Regions from separate parts of the Kribbella sp. NPDC050820 genome, predicted to be linked through region 3. Evidence: riboswitches for the same ligand, from Rfam matches in the RefSeq annotation. Region 3 holds a riboswitch; each other region holds the start of a gene.

Region 1 (7,737 bases), on a different contig from region 3:
CACGCCCTGCGCGAGGTTCCGCCGGTCGAGCACTTCAAGATCCCGCGGCACGGCGGTGGGGTCTGGGCGCCGAGCATCCGCCACCACGACGGCCGGTTCTGGATCGTCTACCCCGATCCGGACCACGGGATCTTCGTGCTCAGCGCCACGGATCCCGCCGGCGCCTGGTCGGAGCCGCACCTGCTGCTGGCCGGCCGCGGCCTGATCGACCCGTGCCCGCTGTGGGACGACGACGGCCGCTGCTACCTCGTCCACGGCTGGGCGAAGAGCCGGGCCGGGATCAAGAACCGGCTGACCGTCCGCGAGGTCTCACCCACGCTGGACCGGGTGGTCGGGCCGGCCCGCACGGTGATCGACGGCGACGAGCTTCCCGGCTACACGACCCTCGAGGGACCCAAGTTCTACAAGCGGGACGGGTACTACTGGATCTTCGCGCCCGCCGGTGGCGTCGCGACCGGATGGCAGTCGGCGTTCCGGGCGCGGTCGCCGTACGGTCCGTACGAGGATCGCGTCGTCCTCGCGCAGGGGTCGACGCCGGTGAACGGGCCGCATCAGGGGGCGTGGGTGGATTCGCCGGACGGCGAGGACTGGTTCCTGCACTTCCAGGATCGCGGACCGGTGGGACGCGTCGTCCACCTGCAGCCGATGCGGTGGGTCGACGGCTGGCCGGTGATCGGGACTGACGGCGAGCCGGTACTGCGACATGGCGAGGGCGAGGTCGTCCTCAGCGAGCCGGATCGCACTGATCTCTTCGAGGGCCCCGAGTTGTCGAAGATCTGGCACTGGCAGGCGAACCCACGGCCGGAGTGGTACGACGCCCCGAAGGCCGCCGCACTGCGGTTGGCCGTGCTCCCGGACGACGACGGCGACCTGCGGAATCTCCCGCAGGTGCTCGGGCAGCAGTTGCCCGGTCACCGGCGCCGTTTCGAGACCTCGGTCCGGCTCGACGGCGGCGGTCCGGGGGCTCGCGCGGGTCTCGTCGTACTCGGCCAGAGCTATGCGTGGCTCGGGCTCCACCGCACTCCGACCGGCGTCGACGTCGTACTGCGGCAGCGGGGCACACCGGATGAGGACGTTCTGCATCACGCTCAGTTGGAGACGCCGTACGTCGATTTGGCCGCCGACGTCGATGACAATGCGCTCGTGCGCTTCTCGTACCGGACCGGCGGTGTGTGGGTCGAAGCCGGCGTGTTCCAGGCCGTCGAAGGCCGGTGGATCGGGGCCGAGGTGGGGCTGTTCGCGGCGGCGCCGCAAGGCACGATGGACGGTGGCGGGGCTGTGTTCGGTCCCGTGCGGGTCACCGAGCGAGAGACGGCTTGATGGGCAGGACACCGAAGCACTCGATCACGATCGCCGACGTCGCGCGTGCGGCGGAGGTGTCGCGGGCGACCGTGTCCCGGGTGATGAACGGGCGCCTCACGGTCGCGCCGGACATCGCCGAACGCGTCCGCGCCGCCGCCGACCGGCTGAACTACCGGCCCAGCGACCTCGCCCGGAACCTGTCCCTCGGCCGGACGAACATGGTCGCGCTGGTGGTGCCGGACCTCGGCAACCCGCTGTTCCAGCAGATCATGCGCGGGATCACGAACGCCTCGGCCGCGGCCGGGTACCGCGTCCTGGTCGCCGAGACGGACGAGGACCCGCTGGCCGAGGCGGACATCGCGATCGAGGCCCGCCGCCGCTGCGACGCGCTCATCCTGGTGTCGCCGCGGCTGGCCGAGGAGCGCCTGCTCGAGCTGCTGCCGGACGTGAAGCCGGTCATCCTGGTCAACCGCCAAGGGCCGTCCGATGTGGCCTCGGTCGGCGTCGACTTCGGTCGCGCGGTGCGGATCGTGGTCGACCATCTCGTCGGCCTCGGGCACCGGCGGCTCGCCTACCTGGCCGGGCCGGTCGGCAGCGCGTCGAACACGGACCGCCTGCGCTCGCTCGAGATCGCCGAACGCGAGATCCCCGGACTGGAGCTCGTCCGGCTCGAGTGCGGCTCGTCGATCGAGGACGGGTACGGCGCGGTCGAGCAGGTGCTGGATTCACACGTCACCGCGGTGGTCGCGTTCAACGATCTCGTCGCATTCGGTCTGCTGGCGCGGCTCAACGAGGTCGGGGTCGCCGTACCTGCGGACCTGTCGGTGGCTGGGATGGACGACATCGGGTTGTCGCGATTCGCCGTACCGTCGCTGACGACTGTCCGGGTCCCGCAGCAGGGGATGGGGGAGTTGGCCTGGCGGCGGTTGTACGCCGAGATCGCCGGGACCGAGGTGGATCTGGACGGGGTGCCGGATCTGCGGTTGGCGTTGCGGGCGAGCACCGGGCCGGTTCCGCAGGCGACGCGGCTGCAGTCGGATGCGCCGCGCGGGCGGCTGGGGCCGGTGCGCTGGCAGCAGCAGGGGGACATTTTCGTGCTGGGGTCCGAGTCCGGGCTGCTCGCGCACTACGAGTTCGGACGGCGGATGCCGCAGGTGCACTCGCCGCGTCCGTATCTGCACCCGGTGCGGACGCTTGGCGGCCATCCACTGACTGAGGTGAGCCCGGTGGATCACCGGCACCACTACGGTGTGTCGCTGGCGGTTGCCGGCGTCAACGGGACGTCGCACTGGGGCGGTCGTACCTTCCTCCCCGGACGCGGCCCGACATTGCTCACGAATCACGGCCAGCAGCGCAGCCGCGGAGTCACCGTCGACGACGGGCCCGGCAACGCGCTGACCGACGAGATCACCTGGTACGACGAACAAGGCCGGCCCCAACTGGTGGAACGCCGACAGCTCAGCGGCTCGCTCGCCGAAGGCGGTTGGCGCCTCGACTGGCACAGCGTCCTCACCGCGCGCTACGGCCCGATCCGCATCGACAGCCCGGCGACCGCGGGACGTCCCGGCGCCGGGTACGGCGGCATCTTCTGGCGGCTGCCGTCCGCCGAGAACACCGTCGTACTGAGCGAGGCCGGCGAAGGCGCCGACGCCGCCTACGGCTCGCTCAGCCCCTGGCTCGCCTTCGTCCAGCAACGCGGCGACACCGTCACCACCCTGCTTCTCGCCCAACCCGCCGACGTCCGCCCCTGGTTCCTCCGCGCCACCGACTACGTAGGCGCAGGCCCAGCCCTAGCCTGGCAAAGCGCCCTAGCCCTACAACCCGACCAACAACTCCACCTCACCCTGTCCGCCCTCCTCCTCGACCGCTCCATCGACCTCACCGAAGCCCCGGAGTTGGCCGAGAGGCTGCAGCAGTCGACCTAGAAAGCAGGCAGACCGGTCGTCGGTGAGGAGGCTTGGGCTGAGTGCCAGCGGCGGGGGACTCGGCCGGCCAGGCGGGCGGCTCGGCCTGCGGTGACTGCGTCTCGCATTGCGGCGGCCATCAGGGCGGGTTTTTCGGCGCGGGTGACGGGGGTGGCGAGCATGACGGCGGCGCAGCCGAGCTCCATGGCCAGCGCTGCGTCACTCGCCGTACCGATGCCTGCGTCGACGATCACCGGGACGTTGGCCGCCTCGGCGATCAGCGCGATGTTGTGCGGGTTGCGGATGCCGAGCGCGGAGCCGATCGGCGCCGCCAGCGGCATCACCGCCGCGCACCCCGCCTGCTCCAGGCGGCGCGCCAGGATCGGGTCGTCGTTCGTGTACGGCAGCACCGTGAAACCGTCCGCGACCAGCGCGTCGACCGCATCCAGCAACTCGATCGGGTCCGGCATCAGCAGGTGGTCGTCGGCGACCACCTCCACCTTGATCAGGTCGGTCTGCAACGCCTCCCGGGCGAGCCTCGCGGTCAGCACGGCCTCTGCCGCCGTGTGACAGCCGGCGGTGTTCGGCAGTACGTCGATCCCGTGCTGCTTGAGTACGTCGAGGATCGAGCCCTCGTGGCCGGTGCCGAGCCGGCGCATCGCGACCGTGGTGAGTTGGGTGCCTGAGGCAAGCAATGCCTCTTCCATCACCTCGAGGTTCGCGGCGCCGCCGGTCCCCATGATCAGCCGGGAGGTGTAGATCCGGCCGCCGAGCTCCAGCGGATCGTCCATGTGCTCAACCATGTCCTCAACCACCCTGGACCGCACTGACGATCTCGACCCGGTCGCCGTCCGTGAGCGTCGTACCGGCCCACTCGTCGCGCGTCAGCACGGTCTGGTTCACCGCGACCGCGATCCCGGTCTCGCGGTCGGAGTACTCCCGGACCAGTTCGGCAACGGATCGATCCGGCGGGACTGTCGTCGCCTCACCGTTCACCCACACGTCGTACGCCATCGCGTCCTCCCTACGCCGGCATTACCCGATACAGGTTCAGCGGTCGGCGACACCGTGGTCAGTCGCCCTCTCAGCCCACTCTGGCGTGAGCTCCCGCGGCTCCCTCGACGATAACCACCGCACCCGACCGAAACAACCCAGGTCCAAACCCCGGTCCGATGTCACAGCCGCGCAGGGTGACCTCTCTGTGCAGCCGACGCGGATGCTGACGGCCGGGTACGCCGGTTCTCACGCTGGTCAGCGAGCAGGAGTTGGCGGGTCGGGGGCGGTCTTGCTCGGCGGCGGTCCTGGGTGGGCGGGAGGCTGTTAGGCGGCGTTGAAGGTGGTGAGTTTGGAGGGGTTGAGGGCCCAGAGGACCTGTTCGATGCCGGCCGTCGAGGCGGTGATGGTCAGTACGGCGAAGGTGGTGCCGTTGCGGCGCAGGATGGCGGCGGCCTGGCCGTTGACGGTGCCGAGCTCGACGTCGGCGCCTTGCCAGAACGTCGACGCGTACGCCTTGTGGACCTTCGCCACTCGGTCCGCGCCGACCAGCGGGTAGCGGGTGGCCCGCGCGGCGCCGCCGCTGTCGGAGTAGCTGACGACGTCAGCGGCGAGCAGGCGTTCGAGCTCTTCGAGGTCGCCGGACTGCGCGGCCGTGACGAAGGCAGTCAGCAGTTCGCGCTGTTCCGAACCGGTCACCGGGTTGTGGCGTTCGGCGACGATGCGCTTGCGGGCCCGGCTGACCAGTTGGCGCGAGGCCGCCTCGGTGGACCCGATGATCTCGGCGATCTGGCTGTACGGGTAGTCGAACGCCTCCCGCAGGATGTATGCCGCCCGCTCGGTCGGCGTCAGCCGTTCCAGGATGAGCAGCACGGCGAACTCCAGCGCCTCGCTCCGTTCGGCGCCGAGGTACGGGTCAGCGCTGGTGTCGACCGGCTCCGGCAACCACGGGCCGATGTACGTCTCCCGCCGTACCCGTGCCGACTGGGTCGCGTTGATCGCCAGCCGGGTGATCGCGGTCGCCAGGTACGCCGCCGGGTTCGTCACCTTACTGCGGTCGGTGGTCTGCCAGCGCAACCACACGTCCTGGACGAGGTCCTCGGCCTCGGCGGCGCTGCCGAGCATCCGGTACGCGATGCCGAACAGCCGGCCCCGGACCTCGGCGAACACCGCCGCGGCCTGCTCCAAGTCGGCCGAGGTCATTCGTGGAACTTGATCTCGCGATGGGTGCCGTCGCACAACGGCTTGTTGGACGAGTGACCGCACCGGCACAACGTCGCCCGGTTGCGGGTCTCCTGCAGCCGCCCGTCCGCCCGGTGCACCGGCAGGTCGCCGGTGACCCACAACGCGCTGGCCTGGCCGTCCTCCTCCTCGAGCACCGAGATCGCCCGCGGCAGGTCGGGCTCGATCGACTGACCGCCGCGCTCGAGCGCGTAGCTGTAGGACCCCGAGGGGCAGTGGTCGATTCGTCCCATGACATCGGAGCGTACGTCGCTGTCCTCGGTGTCGGCGAGCATCTTGGCAATCGGACGCGTCCGGCCGATGCAGAAGGCGGCGTGGATGCACAGCTCGCCGACCCGCTGCGCGGAGATGCCGACGCCGTCGTGGACGTGCTGGAGCTCGCCGTACGGCGCCATCGGCTCGGCCTCGGTGCCGTCGAAGCCGACCACCGCGTGGGTCCCGTCGCAGAACGGCTTGGAGCCGGACCGGCCACACCGGCAGAGCGCGTATGTGTCCTCGGTCTCGATGGCCGCCGACGTCTGCCAGGTGAGCGAGTCGTTGTTCTCCGACACGATCTTGAGCTTGCGCCGCAGCGGCACCCGGCCGTAGACGACGTACGGACCATTCGGCAGTACGGCGACCCGCTGCGACTCGCCGACCGACCACTGACGCGCTGCCGGAGTGACGTAGTCGAACGTCGGACCGGCGACGAAGCCCTCGTCGTCGGGCATCTGCATCAGCGCCTCGGCCTGGGCCTTCAGCGCATACATGGTGCCGGTGGCAACGGACAGCATCCGCGGACTGCCGTTGAACGTCTGCTCGAGCAGGTGCAGCACCGCGCAGTACGTGTGGTTGAACTCCTCCTGGGCGACCCGGATCGGGTGTCCTTCCGGGTGGTCGGTCAGCCGTGGATTCGGCCGCATCGGGCGTACGCCGTCCACGTCGAAGCCGATCGGCTCACCGGTGGGACCGGACTCCGGGGTATCACCACGCTGGTACCGCCGGCCGAGCTTGAGCTCCTGGAAGCGGTAGTAGTGCGCCACCTCGTCACGGTCGGGATGGAACATGTCCGCGTCCCCGTCCCAGACCTCGCCACGCGCCGTACCCTCGCCCTGCTCGACGATCTCCTCCAGCGCCTCGAGCGCGGACTTCAGGCTGTCGACCACGATCAACCGGCCGCCGCTGTGCCGGAAGTGGGCGTCGCCGACCTGCCGGGCCGGATCGCCGCAGAAGACCGCGTCCTCACCGAGCTCGTCGCACAGCTCGATCAACGCGCGCTCGATCGCGTCGTAGAACTGGCCGATCGTCTCGTAGTTGTCGCCCTCTGCCGGGCCGCCGGGCGGCGCCGGCCGCTCGATCCGGAGGAACATCTCCAGCGCCTCCGGCCCGAACGGCGCCAGCGACAGTTGCAGCGAGCGGTCGCCGTGCGGCATCCGCCGTGGATGCGGTGGCAGCATCTCGGGCTTGTCCAGGTGCGGCCGGCCGCCGACCGCATTCAGGATGTTGGCCGCGAGCGCGAGGTGCAGCATCTCCTCGGAGAAGACACTACCCACGACCTGGATGGCCTCCGGGTTCCGCTGCGGGTCCAGCGAGTACAGCGCGCACAGGTACGGCGGCAGCGTCGCGTGCTCGAGCTCGACCGCCCACTGCAGGTGCTCCCGAAGGCTTTCCAAGGTCCACGTCATGCTTTTCTCCCGTGAATCAGTTGCATCGACAGGTGTCCGCCGTCGAAGAGATCGGCGAGCCGCCGCCCCTGTCGAGCGGCGAGCGCGTAAGCGGTGTGTGAGCTGTGCCGGGCCTCGACCATGGCGGCGACCTCGGCTGCCCTGAGCGACCATGACCGGGGTACGTCGGCCGGCCGCTCGATCTGCTCCAGGACGTCGAACCCCGCTTCCGCCAGCAGGGTGTCCAGCTCGCGCTGGCCGGGGAAGTGGTTGCCGTCCGGGAGCCGTCGCAGTTGTTTGCCCTGGGCAATTACGACGAGGAGGCCGACGGACCCACCCGGGACCAGCACGCGGTGGATCTCACTGAGGAGAGTCGCTTTGTCCTCGACCGTGCACAGCACTCCGAGACACCACGCGACGTCGACCGACGCCGTACGCACGGGAATCCGACGACCGTCCGCGAGTACGACGGGCAAGCCGAACAGCGTGGACGCGGCCCGGCACGCGGCAGGCATCGGCTCGAGCAGGATCGGGCTGACACCGAATCGCTCGGCCGCCCAGGCGGCAGGTCCGCCGACGCCCGCTCCGACGTCGAGCAGGCGCATGCCGGCGGACAACTCGCAGGCCTCGGCCAGCCAGGCCAGCGCCGTCGG
Region 2 (7,737 bases), on a different contig from region 3:
GGATGAGCGAGCTCGCCGTGGCCACGCAGGGATCGCGCAGCCGCCTCTCGCACGCGGTCAACCGGCTCGAGCAGGCCGGTTGGGTACGGCGGGAGGGCATCGAGTCGGACCGCCGTGGCCAGGTCGCGATCATGACCGACCTCGGACGGCAGAAGCTGGTCGAGACCGCGCCCGGTCATGTCGAGGAGGTCCGCAAGGCGATCTTCGACGCGCTGGACGACGATCAGGTCGAGCACCTCTACGACATCTGCGCGACGTTGGCCAGGCACTCGGGTGACACGGTCGACCGCGCCGCCTGGGAGCGCCGCTGACATGCAGCGCACTGCAGTAGCCGTCCTGCTGACGGCGCTCCTGCTGACCGGCTGCAGCGACACCGACGAACCCACCGCCGGCCCCAGCACAGTGCCGTCATCGTCAGTGCCGATCACCCGCGAGCCAACCCCGACCCCCACCCCAACGCCGACACCAACCCCTACGCCAACGCCGACGCCGACTCCGGTCAGCTGTGTAGACCAGAAGCTGCAGGCGCTCACGCTGAGGGAGCAGGCGGCCCAGCTGATCATGACCGGCATCAGCGCGAACGGCATGACGTCGTCCCAGCGGCCCATCGTGCAGAAGCAGAAGCCCGGCGGCATCCTGCTGCTCGGCAGCGGCGGCAGCCTCTCCCACACGCGTACGGCAATGGCCACCGTCAACTCAGCCGCCACGGTCAAGGGCATCCGCCCACTGATCGCCGCCGACCAGGAAGGCGGTCAGATCCAGCGGCTGAAGGGCTCCGGCTTCGACCGCATCCCCTCAGCGACTGTGCAAGGCGGCTGGTCCAGCTCCAAGCTCACCGCTGAGGCCGAGGGGTGGGGGAACCAGCTCAAGCAGGCAGGGGTCAACGTAGACCTCGCGCCGGTGGCCGACGTCGTACCAAGCTCGCAGAAGGACAGTAACGCTCCGATCGGCGAGCTGGACCGTGAGTACGGCAACACGCCGGAGGAGGTCGGGCCGCCGGTGCAGGCATTCGTCCGCGGCATGCAGCAGGCCGGCGTGATGACGTCGGTCAAGCACTTCCCGGGACTCGGGCGCGTGCGCGGCAACACCGACTTCTCGTCCGGAGTGGTCGACAATGTCACCGTCCGCGGTGACGCGAACCTGCAGCCGTTCGCCGACGGGCTCGAGGCCGGCGCCGACATGGTGATGATCGCCACAGCCACCTACACCAAGATCGACCCGAGGAACCGCGCGGTGTTCTCGCCGACGGTCATCCGGGGAATGGTGCGCGGTGACCTGAAGTGGGCCGGTGTGGTGATCACCGACGACGTCGGGGCGGCTGCCGAGGTGGCGTCGGTGCCGGCGGGTCAACGGGCGACCCGATTCGTCGCGGCCGGCGGGGACATCGTCATCAACGCCACGGCCGGGCTGACCGCCACGATGGTGAACGCTCTGGTCTCCAAGGCCGAGCAGGACAAGGCCTTCGCCGCGCAGCTGACGAGTAGCGTGAGGCGTGTGCTGACACTCAAGGAGAGCCACGGCCTGGTGAGCTGCGGATGACAGAGGAGCAGGAACCGGACTACCGCTTCACGCTGGCGAACGAACGCACGTACCTGGCGTACTTGCGGACGTCGCTGGCCTGCTACGCGGGCGGGCTGTCCGCAGTGCAGTTCCTCGACCTCGGCCCGGATCGCTGGCCGGCCCGCATCATCGGTGTGGTTCTGGTCACTGCAGGCATCGTCACCACGGCCGGCGCCTTCCGCCGCTGGCAGCAGAACCTGACCGCCATGCGCAACGGCGGCCGGCTCCCGGTGACCAGGCTCCCAGTGGTGCTGGGGGCAACGATCATCGTGGTCGGCCTGATCGGCCTGGTCTTCAGCCTGTGGCGGGAATGAACCGCGATCCCGGGCTGCAGCCGGAGCGGACCCTGCTCGCCTGGCGGCGGACTGCGCTCGGCCTGATTGCGAACGGGATCCTCTTGCTTGCCTCCGGCCACGGTACGTCGGACGTCCGCACCGGCCTCGGCGTCGTCGTACTGGTCCTGTCGCTGGCCTGCTGGGCCGCGGTGAGCGCCGTCTACCGCCGTACGAAGGGCGCGCCGGTGCATGCCCTCGGCCACCAACGGGTGCTCCGGGCGGCAGCCGGTCTGGTGCTCGTGGTGGGGCTTTTCGACCTCTACGCCGTGCTCACGCGCTGAGACCGATCGGTTACTCGCCGGTGGTGTCCAGGCAGCCGAGTTCACCGCGACGCGGTACGTTGGCCAGGCGGATGCCGCGTCAACGGTCCGTTCCCCCTAGCATGTTCACGGTTTGTCCCTCGTTCACCCGGAGCTTGAAGTGCCGTTACGTCTGCGTCCGAACGACCCGACGTTCTACGACCTTTTCACCGAGTCCGCCAACCACCTCGTGGACGGATCACGGATCCTGGCCGAGTTGCTCGGCAGTACGGCGGGAACCGGGCTCTCGTCGAGCCACCAGATCGCCGCCCAGATGAAGGACGCCGAGCACGCGGCGGACGAGACCACGCACTCGATCATCCGGCGGGTGAACTCGACGTTCGTCACGCCGTTCGACCGCGAGGACATCTACCGGCTGGCCTCCGACCTCGACGACGTCATGGACTACATGGAGGAGGCGGTGGACGCCGTCCACCTGTTCGCCCTGGAGAAGCTGCCGGAGGAGATCGCCGAGCAGATCGAGGTGCTGCAGCGGGCCGCCCAGCTGACCGCCGAGACGATGCCGCGGCTGCGCACCATGAAGGACCTGGCCGAGTACTGGATCGAGATCAACCGGCTGGAGAACACCGGTGACGCCGTGCACCGGCGGCTGATCGCCAAGCTGTTCAGCGGCGAGTACGAGGCCCTGACGGTGATGAAGGTGAAGACCGTGGTCGACCTGCTGGAGGCCGCGATCGACGCCTTCGAGCACGTCGCGAACACGGTCGAGCAGATCGCCGTCAAGGAGAGCTGAGCGTGGAGCTCGCGCTCGTCGTCGCGGTGGTCGTCATCGCGCTCGTGTTCGACTACACCAACGGCTTCCACGACGCGGCGAACGCGATCGCAACCTCGGTCTCGACCCGCGCGCTGACCCCGCGGGTGGCGCTGGCGATGGCCGCGGTGATGAACTTCGTAGGGGCTCTGCTCGGCACCGAGGTCGCCGAGACGGTCGGCAAGGGCATCATCAGTGTGCCGTCCGGTGAGCACGGGCTGGTGGTTGTGCTCAGCGCCTTGGTCGGCGCGATCACCTGGAACCTGATCACGTGGTACTTCGGCCTGCCCAGCTCCTCGTCGCACGCTCTGATCGGCGGCCTGGTCGGCGCCGGGCTCGCCTCGGCCAGCACGGTGCTGTGGTCCGGCATCCTGGACAAGGTCGTCATCCCGATGGTGCTGTCGCCGACAGTCGGCTTCCTCGGCGCGTTCGTCCTGATGCTCACGATCCTCTGGGTGTTCCGGCGGGCCCACCCGGGCAAGGTGACCCGGGGCTTCCGGCTGTCCCAGTCGCTGTCCGCCGCCGCGATGGCGCTCGGCCATGGTCTGCAGGACGCGCAGAAGACGATGGGCGTGATCTTCCTGGCCCTGCTCACCACCGGGTACGTCCAGGAGGGCGACGGGATCCCGCTGTGGGTCAAACTGGCCGCCGCGACCGCTATCTCGCTCGGGACGTACTCCGGCGGCTGGCGGATCATGCGGACGCTGGGCCGCCGGATCATCCACCTGGACCCGGCCCGCGGTTTCGCCTCCGAGGCGGTCGCCGCGACCGTCCTGTACGTGATGGCGATCGGCCTGCATGCGCCGGTCTCCACCACGCACACGATCACCTCCGCGGTGATGGGCGCCGGCGCCACCAAGCGCCTGTCCGCAGTCCGCTGGGGCGTCGCGCGCGGCATCGTCACCGCCTGGGTCCTGACCATCCCCGCCGCCGGTGCGGTCGCCGCGCTCTGCTACGGCTTGGCCCACTTCATCCTGGAGTGACCCCGGTCAGCGGTTCCAGCGGCGTACGGCCTTGGCCACGTCTTTGGGGCGGATGGCGCCGAGGTTGAGCTCCCAGGTGGCGGCCAGGCGGTCGCCGAGCTCGGCCAGGTCGAGGTAGGCCTGCGGCCGCACCGCCACCACCCAGGTGGCCGCGGCTGCATGGCCCTGCTGGAAGAGCAGGTGGTCCGCGGTCGCCTCGAGCTTGCTCCGGTTCTCGCCGTCCAGCCCGCTCGCGGCCCAGTCCTGCACGATCGCGCCGTCGTCGGCGGTCATCCGGGCCAGGTAGGTCAGCGGGCCACGCCAGAAGCCGCGGCTGCCGATGGTGTCCAGGCTCTCCAGCGGGAACCAGCCGTTCTGGCAGCGCCGCCCGTTGATCGCGGACTCCACCTCGCGGGCCTGCCCCGAGGTCAGGCCCCGGACCGCCCAGTCGAGGAAGAACGCGCCGACATCGGGGATCTCCTCCGCGACGTGCGGAGCCACGGTCAGTATCCCCGGCTCGAAGAGATGCAGCTCTTCGGGTGACTTCACCAACGCTTCCCCCGCCCACCTGAGTACGACGGCCACGCGCGCCACCACGCGGCCGAGACACAGGGACCCCCCAGGTACCTGCTACTTCCAACAAGTGCTCTTAGTACCCCCACGCCGTACCGGGGTCAAGGTCCTGTCCGGTAGCCGACTACTTCTTCCGGGCCGCCCGGCGGGCCAGCTCCTCCCGGTCCAGCCGCTCGGCCTCCTCGGGCGTCGGCGCGCTCCCGCCGTACGAGGCCGGCAGCCACCAGGCGCCGGCGGGCCGCTCGGGGTAGGCCCGGATGGTGCGGTCGAGCATGCCGGCCATGGTCGAGCGCAGGTGCGCGGTCGCCTCGGCCGGGTCGTCGTCCGCGGTGACCGTGATCGGCTCGCCGACGGTGATCGCGATCGTCCGGTGCCGGGAGAAGTCGCGCGGATGGTCCTTGGTCAGTATCCGCTGCGTCCCCCACAGGATCATCGGCAGCACCGGTACGGCGGCCTCGGCGGCCATCCGGACCGTGCCGGACTTGAACTCCTTCAGCTCGAACGACCGGCTGATCGTCGCCTCCGGGAACACGCCGACCACCTCGCCGGCGTTCAGGTACTCGATCGCCTGCCGGTACGACGCCGTACCGGCCGCGCGGTCCACCGGGATGTGGTGCATCCCGCGCATCAGCGATCCGGAGACCCGGCTGCGGAACAGCACCTCCTTGGCCATGAACCGCACCAGCCGCTTGCTCGGCAGCGCGCCGAACCCGCCGAGCACGAAGTCGACGTACGAGATGTGGTTCATCGCGATCACCGCGCCGCCGGTCCGCGGCACGTTCTCCGTCCCGGTCAGCTGGAACTTCAGGTCCAGCACCTTGAACGCCGTCTTCGCGAAGCCGATCACCGGCGGGTACACGAGGTCGCGCATTCCCGAACGCTACCGGCTCCGGTCAACCGGCGGACGTGACGCGCCCCACGGAATCCCGTATGCAGTTGTTCGTTAGGGTGGACCGCGACAACTTTAGATCGCGGGAGCTCGCACCGAAGTGGGCTGAGAGGGCGGCTGGGTGAGACCCGGCGCCGCCGACCGCCGAACCTGTCCGGGTAATTCCGGCGTAGGGAGCAGCAACGTGACAACCATCGGCAATAACGTCCGACCCACTGTCACCACCGGCCCGATCTCGGGCTCGGAGAAGATCTACCGCGGCGAGCTGAACGTTCCGGCCCGCCGCGTCCACCTCACCAACGGCGAGCACTTCGACCTGTACGACACGTCCGGTCCGTACACCGACTCGTCCGCGCGGATCGACGTACAGGCCGGTCTGCCCGCGCTCCGGCGGGACTGGATCGCCGGCCGCGAGCCGTTGACGCAGCTCGGGCACGCCCGGGCCGGAACCATCACCGAGGAGATGAAGTACATCGCCGTCCGGGAGGGCGTCGACCCGGAGTTCGTCCGGAACGAGGTGGCGCGCGGCCGGGCGGTGATCCCGGCGAACCGGCGGCACCCGGAGTCCGAGCCGATGATCATCGGCAAGAAGTTCCTGGTGAAGGTGAACGCGAACATCGGCAACTCGGCCGTGACCAGCTCGATCGAGGAAGAGGTCGAGAAGCTGGTCTGGGCGACCCGGTGGGGCGCGGACACCGTGATGGACCTGTCCACCGGCAAGAACATCCACGAGACGCGCGAGTGGATCCTGCGCAACTCGCCGGTGCCGATCGGGACGGTCCCGCTCTACCAGGCGCTGGAGAAGGTGAAGGGTGACCCCGCCGCGCTGTCGTGGGAGGTCTACCGCGACACAGTGATCGAGCAGTGCGAGCAGGGTGTCGACTACATGACCGTGCACGCCGGCGTCCTGCTGCGGTACGTCCCGCTGACCGCGCAGCGGATCACCGGGATCGTGTCGCGCGGCGGCTCGATCATGGCCGCGTGGTGCCTGGCGCACCACCAGGAGTCCTTCCTGTACACGCATTTCGCCGAGCTCTGCGAGATTCTCCGTGCGTACGACGTGACGTTCTCACTCGGCGACGGGCTCCGGCCGGGGTCGATCGCGGACGCCAACGACGCGGCCCAGTTCGCCGAGCTGCGGACTCTCGGCGAGCTGACCAAGATCGCCTGGGAGCACGACGTCCAGGTGATGATCGAAGGTCCCGGACACGTGCCGATGCACAAGATCGCTGAGAACGTCCGGCTCGAGGAGGAGCTGTGCGGCGAGGCGCCGTTCTACACTTTGGGGCCGTTGGCAACTGATGTGGCGCCGGCCTACGACCACATCACCTCGGCGATCGGCGCGGCCCAGATCGGCTGGCTCGGTACGGCGATGCTCTGCTACGTTACGCCGAAGGAGCACCTCGGCCTGCCGGACCGCGACGACGTGAAGACCGGCGTGATCACCTACAAGATCGCCGCGCACGCAGCCGATCTGGCCAAGGGGCACCCGGGCGCGCAGGACTGGGACGACACGTTGTCCAAGGCAAGGTTCGAGTTCCGCTGGGAGGACCAGTTCAACCTCTCGCTGGACCCGGACACCGCCCGGTCGTACCACGACCAGACGCTGCCCGCCGAGCCGGCCAAGACCGCGCACTTCTGCTCGATGTGCGGGCCGAAGTTCTGCTCGATGCGGATCACCGCGGACATCCGCGCGTACGCCGAGGAGAAGGGCCTGACCTCGACCGAGGCGATCGAGGCCGGCTTCGCCGAGATGTCGGAGACGTTCAAGTCGCACGACAAGAAGCTGTACCTGCCGCTGGCGGACTGAGTACCGGACCGCCAGGCCATCACAATCGCCGGCCATTCGGCCGGCGCCCGCTGGAGTCGTCTCAGAGGGTCCGGTTGTGATGGCCTGGCGGTTCGTATCGTGCTGACTCCGCGTGAAGTCGCGGGGCGAGTCGAGATGCCGAGCAGGCCGGATCCAGCGGAGAATTGGGGAGATCGGCGGGCCTGCGGGGCGGTCACTGGGAGTGATTGGGTGAACCGATTCAGGTTTTTTCCTTCACTCTACGTGAATAAGACTGTAGCCTTAATGCGTTGGGAAGGAGGTGTGGCGGTGGTCTTCGTTCTCACGGTAGATCAGCGGGGCAGCCGAAGCATGACCGATCTCGTACCCGAGCTACTGAACACGCTGAACCGGCGGCCGCGGCGGACCGGTTTGCTCCGGAAGTTCGAGCGGACGGCCGGCGACGAGGTGCAAGGGGTGCTCTCGGAGGCGCGCCCGACCATCGACGTGGTCGTCGAGCTGCTGCGTTCCGACACCTGGTACGTCGGTCTCGGCGTCGGCGACGTCGCCCAGCCCTTG
Region 3 (7,737 bases):
ACGGGCCGCCGCTTGCCGTCGGCGAGTCTCCGACCCGGTTGCAGCTGCTCTCGGTGCACACCGACACTGGCGGCTCCGTTCGCCTGCACTACGCCGTAGCCGAAAACTAGGCCGGGTCCCCCGTCTCCTTCCGGCTCTGCCTTTGGTTCGTTTGTGGGGGGTGGGGTGGAACTGGGGTTTCGGGAGGTGGTGCGGGGTGGGTAGGGTGAATCGTCATGACGAGGGCGCGGAGCGGGCGGCGTGGGGATGCGCCTGTTCAGAAGCGCCGGGGTGGGCGGCATAGTCGGAAGAAGTCGTACAAGGCGCAGTGGTTCTCGGTGAGTGCCTTGGCGGTGCTGGGGACTGTGGTGGTGGCGCATCCGGACGCTACTAACCAGCGGAGTCTGGCGGCTGAGGTGGTGGCGGGGGTGGCTGCTTCGGCCACTGAGATGCCGGTGAGTGTGGTGACGCCTACGCCGGTGGCGACGCCGACGCAGAAGTTCACGACGCCGCAGCGGCCGGCGCCGACGTTGACGCGGCCGCCGAAGGGGGCGAAGCCGAACTACTCGGTGTCCAGCGGGAAGCTGGCCGTCGTGCCGGGCTTCGACAAGGCGAGCGGGGTCCGCGACAAGCTGACGTACCGGGTCGAGATCGAGCAAGGGCTGTCGGTCAACGGTGCCGCGGTCGCGCAGATCATCCACAAGACGCTGACGGACGCGCGGGGGTGGCAGGCGATCCACCCAGTGAACTTCGAGCGGACCGACAAGGTGGACGCCGACCTGCGGATCATCCTGGCGACGCCGACGCTGACCGACAAGCTGTGCCTGCCGCTCGACACCGGCGGTGAGGTGTCCTGCCGGGTCGAGGACCGGGTCGTGCTGAACGCGAAGCGCTGGATGTACGCGATCCCGGCGTACTCCGGGAACGTCGCGCTCTACCGCAACTACCTGGTCAACCACGAGGTCGGGCACGCGCTCGGCCACGGGCACTCCACCTGCAGCAAGGCGAAGACGCCGGCGCCGGTGATGATGCAGCAGACCAAGGGCCTGGCCGGCTGCCTGCCCAACGCCTGGCCGACGATCAAGGCCACCTGAGGCCGTACGACCTGAGCGAAACCCTCGTTCGTGAGAGGCTGGGCCCGAGGGGAGGCAGCAGCGATGTCGTCACAGGATTTCCCGACGTACGGCCGCGGTGAGCAACCGGAGCAGCCGGCCGAGGAGCACCACTACGCCCCGCCGACGCCGTACGGCGGCAGCAGCTACGGCGCCCCGCCTCCCGGCCAGCAGCAGCCGGGCCACTACGCGCAGCCGCAGCCTTATGGCACCCCACCCGGCCAGTACGGCGCCCCACCTCAGGCACCGCCGCCGCAAGCCCCGCCCGGCGGGTACACGCAGCCGCCGAACTACCGCCCCGGCAGCCCCTACGGCCCCGCCGCGCATCCACAGCAGCGCGAGCTGCCGCAGTACGGCCGCGAGCTTCCGGTCGCACCCCGTGATCCGCGCGCGGCCCGCGTCCTACTGCTCGCCACGATCATCGCCGCCGTCTACGGCCTGCTCGTCCTGTCGGTCCAGCGGGTCGCCCTGCGCGAGATCTCCCAGGCGCCAGGCTCACCGCTGAACCACCCGCTCCGGACCGACGTCATCGACACGATCGGCCAGTTGCTGCTGCTCCTGGTCGGCGCGGCCGCGATCGTGATGTGGACGCGCGACGTGCTCGCCCGCCGCAAGGTCGGCCGCGACATCGAGCCCCCCGAGCTGGGCGGCCTGCTCCTGGTCGGGGTCTCGCTGGTGCCGATCCTGATCTGGGCGGGGATGGTGCTGTCGACCGGCATGGGCGCGATCGACGACTCGCTCGACCGGCTGCCCACGGCCTACGGCTGGGGCGGGATCGGCCTGCTGATCCTTGCCGCCGGCTTCCTTCTCGGTTACCGCGAGCTGAAGCCGGACGTGTCCAACCCGGTCGTCCAGGCCGCGTCGGCCCGCCCGCCCTGGGAGTGAGCATCCCGGTCGTCCTGGTCCCGGGTCTCGGCCTCGGGCCCAAGTCGTACGCACCCACCGTCGAGCACCTCACCACGCCGTACCGGATCGTCACCCTGCCCGGGTACGGCGAACCCGCCGGCCGCGGCGACGACCTCCGGCCACAGGCCCTGGGGACGGCGGTCGCCGACAAGATCCGGGAGCGGTCGGTGCTCGTCGGGCACTCGGCCAGCTGCCAGGTCGTGGTCGAGACCGCGGTCGCCTTCCCCGAGCTCGTGCACGCCCTGGTCCTGATCGCGCCGACCGGGGACGTGCGCGCAGCGAGCTGGCCGGACCTGGTCGCCCGCTGGCTGGGCTCGGCCGTCCCGGAATCACCGCGCCTGATCCCGGCGCTGTTTCCGCAGTACGCGCGTACGACGTTCGCCACGATCGCCCGCGCGGTCGAGGCGGCCCGTCGCCACGACCTGGCCGGGATCATCACCCGGGTGCGGGCCCCGATCGTGATCGTGCGCTGCCGCCACGACCACCTGTCCCCGGCCGAGTGGACGGACCGGCTGGCCGAGCTCACGCACTGTGAGTGCCGCACCCTGTCGACCGGCTCGCACATGCCGGTGCTGACCAACGGCCCGGAGCTGGCCGCTCTCATCCAGCGGGCAGCGGCTGCACCCAACCCAGCCTGAAGCGCTATCGTTGACGCGGTAGCAAAACCGATGCGGGAGCTCGCACGACGCGCGGGCTGAGAGGGCGACGCCGGTCGCCGACCGCCTGAACCTGACCGGGTAATGCCGGCGTAGGGAGCGGGTCACCATGACCAGTACTGCTGTTCGTCCTGCCAAGCAGACCGAGGCGCCGCTCGTCCTCACCACGGACGCGCCGCGCACGCTCGGCTTCTTCGACCAGTTCACCCTGTGGGGGAACCTGGGCATCTCTCTGTTCGGTCCGGTGACCGGTGCGCTGGTCGCGGCGTACACGGGCTCGCTGGCCCAGGGCCTGCTCGCGGTCGTGGTCGGCTGCGGCATCGGTGCGCTGGTGCTCGGCGGCGCGGCCGTGTTCGGTTCGCAGACCGGTGCGCCGGCGATGGCCTGCCTGCGCGGCCTGTTCGGCCGACGCGGTTCGATCGCGCCGACCGTGCTGAACATCGCGCAGAACGTCGGCTGGGCGACGATGGAGATCATCGTCATCTCGCAGGCCGCGGTGGCGGTGACGAGTGAACGCTGGCGCTGGTTGTTCGTCGTACTGGCCGGAGTGATCGCGACGGTGATGGCGGTCCGGCCGCTCGGCAGCGTGAAGGTGCTGCGAAAGTTCATGGTCTGGCTGGTGCTGATCTCGTCGGTCTACCTGTTCGTGCAGGTGCTCAGCAAGCCGGTGCAGGACCTCCCGCAGGACGGCGTCTTCGGCTTCTGGCCGGCTGTCGACCTGGCTGCCGCCGGCGTGGTGTCGTTTGCGCCGCTGGCCGCCGACTACACGCGGCACTCGCGCACGAACAAGGCTGCCTTTGCCGGATCGTCGCTCGGCTACGGCATCGCGGCGATCGTGTACTACTCCCTCGGTGTGTTCGCCGTCGCGACGCTCGGGACCAACAGCACCGACGTGATCACCGCGCTCGTCACGCTGCCGGCCGGTGCGATCGCGCTGTTCGTGCTGCTGGTGGACGAGGTCGACGAGGCGTACGCGAACGTCTACTCGACCACGATGGCCACGCACAACTTGATCGGCCACGTCGACCGGCGCTGGATCTCGATCGCGATCGGCGTGCTCGCGACCGGCCTCGCCCTGATGGTTGACCTGGGCAACTACACGCAGTTCCTCTACCTGATCGGCTCGGTCTTCGTCCCGCTGTTCGCGGTCGCGATCGCGGACTTCTTCGTGGTCAGCAAGATGAACTGGGACGTCTCCGGTACGGCGCGCTTCCGCTGGCAGCCCGCGCTCGCCTGGCTGATCGGCTTCGTCGCCTACCAGCTGGTGAACCCGGGCACGGTGAAGGGCTGGTCGCCGTTCTGGACCGACGTCCAGCAGTGGGTGTTCAACGACCAGCCGGTGCCGACCTGGCTCGGCGCGACGTACACCTCGATCATCGTGTCGATGCTGGCCGCAGTGCTGCTCGGCCGGATCGGTCGCCGACCGCTGGACAACTGACCCGGCGTAACCGGGATACTTGCGCAATGCTGAACTCCGCACTGCGCAGCCGGGCCGAGTACGCGGAACTGGGGGCCGACGGACTGGCCGCGCGTACCACGCCCGAGCGGGACGCGGCGACCGTGAAGGCCGTCGAGGAAGTGCTCCAGGGCCGTGAGTCGGTGCTCGACCTGTGCTGCGGGTACGGCCGGATCGCACTGCCGCTGCGCCGGGCCGGGAAGGTGGTGCGAGCGCTGGACATCTCGCCGAACCTGGTCGAGGCCGGCCGGGCGAAGGCGGCCGAGGAAGAGCTCCAGATCGACTGGGCGATCGGCTCGATGACCGACCTGCCGTACAAGTGGGACGCGTTCGACGCGGTGATCTGCCTGTGGACCGCGTTCCACGAGCTGTTCGCCGAGGACGAGCAGGTGTCCACGATCTGCGAGATCTCCCGGGTGCTGAAACCGGGCGGGATGGCCATCATCGAGGGCCCGGTCTGGGGCCCGGCGACGGCGGCCGAGATCGCCAACGGGATGCGCCAGGGACCGGAGCACCGGATCGTCACCACCGAGCACTTCGGCACCAGCAGCGTGCACTTCATCCACGACGAGGCCAGCTACGGGCGCTTGTGCGCGGCCGCCGGAATCGAGGACTACAAGGTGTACAAGCGGGACTGGGGCGGCCGCCGCCGGTTGATCCTGGAGATCCACCAGCCCGGTAATGACTGACACGTCAGGAATTTGATCCACCACGCCCGGATCTCTTCCAGACAAGGGAAAACAAGAAGCAGATCCCCACTCCACACTGGGGATCTGCTCCTTTGTTCTTCGAGTGTAAATGCTTTCTGGCCGGCGCGTGAAAAGTCAGTTTTTTGCTTCGAGATTCAGCAAGAATCGTTTCGCGTCCAGCCCGCCGGCGTACCCGGTGAGGGCTCCGTTCGCGCCGATCACCCGGTGGCACGGCAGTACGACGCAGACCGGGTTCGCACCCAGCGCCGTACCGACCGCGCGGGCCGCCTTCGGCCGGTCGATGTCGCCGGCAACCGCGCCGTACGTCGTCGTCCGCCCGTAGCTCGTGTGCGACGGGAGGTCGGTCAGCACGAGCCGCTGGAACGGCGTCGCCAGCGCGAGGTCCACGTCCAGGTCGAACGCGTGCCGCCGACCGGACAGGTACTCGTCCAGTTGCCGCCGTACGTCGTCCAGCGCCCGGGGCTGCCGTAGTACGCGCGGGGACACGGCCTTCGCGAGGCGGTTGGTCATGGTTTCCTCGTCGCCGAACGAACTGGCCACGACGCGACCTTCGGCGACTGCGAGCAGCATGGTGCCGATCGGGGTGTCGTGCAGGGTGTAGGCGACGTCCGCGGTCGGGAAGACCGGTGGTTTGAGGTCCGGTGCGGTGAGCCGGGCCAGCCGGCTCTCGAGATCAGTCATCGTTCACTCCGAGTTTGGTGCGCAAGGTCGCGAGCGCGTCGCTGACGAGTCGCCGCGACGCGGCGGGCGTGGTGTCCAGGGCAGCGGCCACGCCGTGGTGGTCCAGGTCGCCGACGTACTTGAGCGTGACGGCGAAGCGTTGGCGTTCGGGTAGCTGGTTGACGGCGTGCCAGAGGTCGGGGTCCGGCCAGTCCGCGTCGTCCGGGCCGGCCACTGCGATCGGCGGGGCTTCGTCGAGCGGGCTCTGTGGTCTTCGGGCCCGGTGTACGTCGGTCGCGCAGCGGGCCGTGATGGTCAGCAGCCAGCTGCGCAGGTTCTTCGCCGAGGTGAGCCCGGGGTAGGCGGCGAAAGCCTTTTCCCAGGCGCGCTGGGCCACGTCGTCGCCGTCGACCGGCCCGGCCAGCGCACGCGCCAGCCGTGCCACGTCCTGCCAGTGCGCGTCGACGAGCGCCTGGAACGGCGGCAGCGAGACCTTCTCCGGAGCCATCACGCCAGTAGAACGCATCTGCCCCAGGGGGTGTGAGTCCGGATCCCGAGATTGTGCAGTTACTCAGTAGACTTTAGTGCCAAGATTGCTGACATGACGACGACCTTGCTCACCCGCCGTCGCGTCATCGATCTTCTGCGGACGGCGAGCGCCACCTGTCGGTGACCGACTACACGCTCTAGTCACCCCGTTGTCCCCGGCGGTCATCCGCCGTACGAGGCCTGTCTGAAGCCGCCTCCACACCCCGTCCGGCTGTTGCCGGTCGTCCCTGCCCCGTTCCGAGGGAGAGACATGTCTGTACCTGCCTTGAACCGTCCTGCCCTGGCCGTAGTACCCGACCGCCTGGAGGAGCGGACCGTCGACGCCGACGTCTACCGGTCCGTCTTCCGTCGCCACGCCGCCGGTGTCGTGGTGATCACCGCGGACGCCGGCCACGGGCCGGCCGGGTTCACCGCCACCTCACTGGTCTCGGTCAGCCTGCTGCCGCCGCTCGTCTCGTTCGCCATCGCCACCAGCGCGTCCAGCTGGCCGACCGTCAGCAAGGTCGACGGCCTGGTGATCAACTTCCTGTCCGCCGACCAGCAGTCCATCGCCGGCCGGTTCGCCACCAGCGGCATCGACCGGTTCGCCGAGCCGACCCGCTGGTCCCGGCTGCGCACCGGTGAGCCGGTGCTGGACGAGGCGCCGAGCTTCCTGCGCGCCCAGGTCGAGCATCGATTCGCCGTCGGCGACCACTACCTGGTCGTCGCCCGCCTGACCACTCACTCCGAACGGCGTGAGCACGAGCCGTTGCTGTACCACGACGGCCGCTACGCCACCGCCACTCCGCACACGAAGGCCCACCATGTCTAGGTCCCGCAAGTTCGCCGTACTCGCCGCAGCAGCCGCCACCGTCGCCCTGGTCGCCGGCTGCGGTGGAGACGCTCAGGCCGGAGGTGGCGGCGCCGAGCTCGCTCTCGACGCCGCGCTGCCGACCACCGTCCCGGACGGCGTCAAGATCGTCGTCGGCGATCCCACCACCCAGAAGGCGCTGGAGCTGTCCGGCCAGACCGGCAAGGTGTCGAAGTTCGTCCAGTTCGCCAACCTCAGCGGCGGTCCGCAGACCACCGAGGCGTTCCGGGCCAAGGCGCTCGACGTCGGCTCGGTCGCGGAGATCCCGCCGATCCACGCCACCTGGACCGGTCTGCACGTCAAGATCGTCGCCTCCAAGTTCCGCCAGGACGCGCTCGACCACCCGATCTACCAGCTCGGCATCGCCCCGGGCACCACGGTCAAGACGCTGGCGGACCTGCGCGGCAAGAAGATCGCCTACAGCCCGGGTCAAGCGCAGGGCGCGCTCATCCTCAAGGTGCTGAAGAAGGCCGGGCTGACCAAGGAGGACGTCAAGCTGGTCGAGCTGCCCAGCACCGGCGACGTGTACTCGCAGGCGCTGGCCGGCAAGCAGGTCGAGGTCGCCCCGATCGGCGGTGTGCAGATCAAGCGGTACCTGACCAAGTACGGCAAGGACGGCGCGACCACGATCCAGCACGGGCTGCGCGACGACGCCGGTCACCTGTACGTGGCTACCGAGTCGCTCGAGGACTCGGGCAAGGCTGCCGCGATCCGCGCGTACGTCGCTGCCTGGGGTGCCGCCCAGGAGTGGATCGACAAGCACCCCAAGGAATGGGTCGCGGGGTACTACGTGAAGGACCAGGGCCTGACCGAGGCCGACGGCCAGTGGCTGGTCGAGAACGCCGGTCACCCGGACATC

The links. Region 3 has a riboswitch for thiamine pyrophosphate ahead of AB0H36_RS16120 (cytosine permease). Riboswitches for the same ligand answer to the same signal wherever they lie in the genome.
Region 1: another riboswitch for thiamine pyrophosphate. It lies ahead of thiS (sulfur carrier protein ThiS); the one in region 3 lies ahead of AB0H36_RS16120 (cytosine permease).
Region 2: another riboswitch for thiamine pyrophosphate. It lies ahead of thiC (phosphomethylpyrimidine synthase ThiC); the one in region 3 lies ahead of AB0H36_RS16120 (cytosine permease).

What each region holds. Positions count from the first base shown of each region.
Region 1 covers NZ_JBFAHB010000006.1:88,489-96,225, forward strand. The annotation lists gene AB0H36_RS08105 (family 43 glycosylhydrolase) at 1-1,320, shown strand, start outside; gene AB0H36_RS08110 (DUF6807 family protein) at 1,320-3,227, shown strand; gene AB0H36_RS08115 (thiazole synthase) at 3,224-3,997, opposite strand; gene thiS (sulfur carrier protein ThiS) at 4,014-4,220, opposite strand; TPP riboswitch at 4,211-4,327, opposite strand; gene AB0H36_RS08125 (RNA polymerase sigma-70 factor) at 4,527-5,402, opposite strand; gene AB0H36_RS08130 (ferritin-like domain-containing protein) at 5,399-7,105, opposite strand; gene AB0H36_RS08135 (methyltransferase domain-containing protein) at 7,102-7,737, opposite strand, start outside.
Region 2 covers NZ_JBFAHB010000003.1:41,880-49,616, forward strand. The annotation lists gene AB0H36_RS04145 (MarR family transcriptional regulator) at 1-311, shown strand, start outside; gene AB0H36_RS04150 (glycoside hydrolase family 3 N-terminal domain-containing protein) at 313-1,539, shown strand; gene AB0H36_RS04155 (DUF202 domain-containing protein) at 1,536-1,874, shown strand; gene AB0H36_RS04160 (DUF202 domain-containing protein) at 1,871-2,176, shown strand; gene AB0H36_RS04165 (DUF47 family protein) at 2,316-2,948, shown strand; gene AB0H36_RS04170 (inorganic phosphate transporter) at 2,951-3,949, shown strand; gene AB0H36_RS04175 (hypothetical protein) at 3,956-4,477, opposite strand; gene AB0H36_RS04180 (lysophospholipid acyltransferase family protein) at 4,626-5,372, opposite strand; TPP riboswitch at 5,463-5,584, shown strand; gene thiC (phosphomethylpyrimidine synthase ThiC) at 5,575-7,200, shown strand; gene AB0H36_RS04190 (transposase) at 7,531-7,737, shown strand, end outside.
Region 3 covers NZ_JBFAHB010000015.1:57,088-64,824, reverse strand. The annotation lists gene AB0H36_RS16140 (dihydrofolate reductase family protein) at 1-110, shown strand, start outside; gene AB0H36_RS16135 (DUF3152 domain-containing protein) at 216-1,073, shown strand; gene AB0H36_RS16130 (hypothetical protein) at 1,137-1,976, shown strand; gene AB0H36_RS16125 (alpha/beta hydrolase) at 1,973-2,635, shown strand; TPP riboswitch at 2,658-2,769, shown strand; gene AB0H36_RS16120 (cytosine permease) at 2,763-4,091, shown strand; gene AB0H36_RS16115 (methyltransferase domain-containing protein) at 4,118-4,798, shown strand; gene AB0H36_RS16110 (methylated-DNA--[protein]-cysteine S-methyltransferase) at 4,934-5,500, opposite strand; gene AB0H36_RS16105 (sigma-70 family RNA polymerase sigma factor) at 5,493-5,987, opposite strand; gene AB0H36_RS16100 (flavin reductase family protein) at 6,279-6,839, shown strand; gene AB0H36_RS16095 (ABC transporter substrate-binding protein) at 6,832-7,737, shown strand, end outside.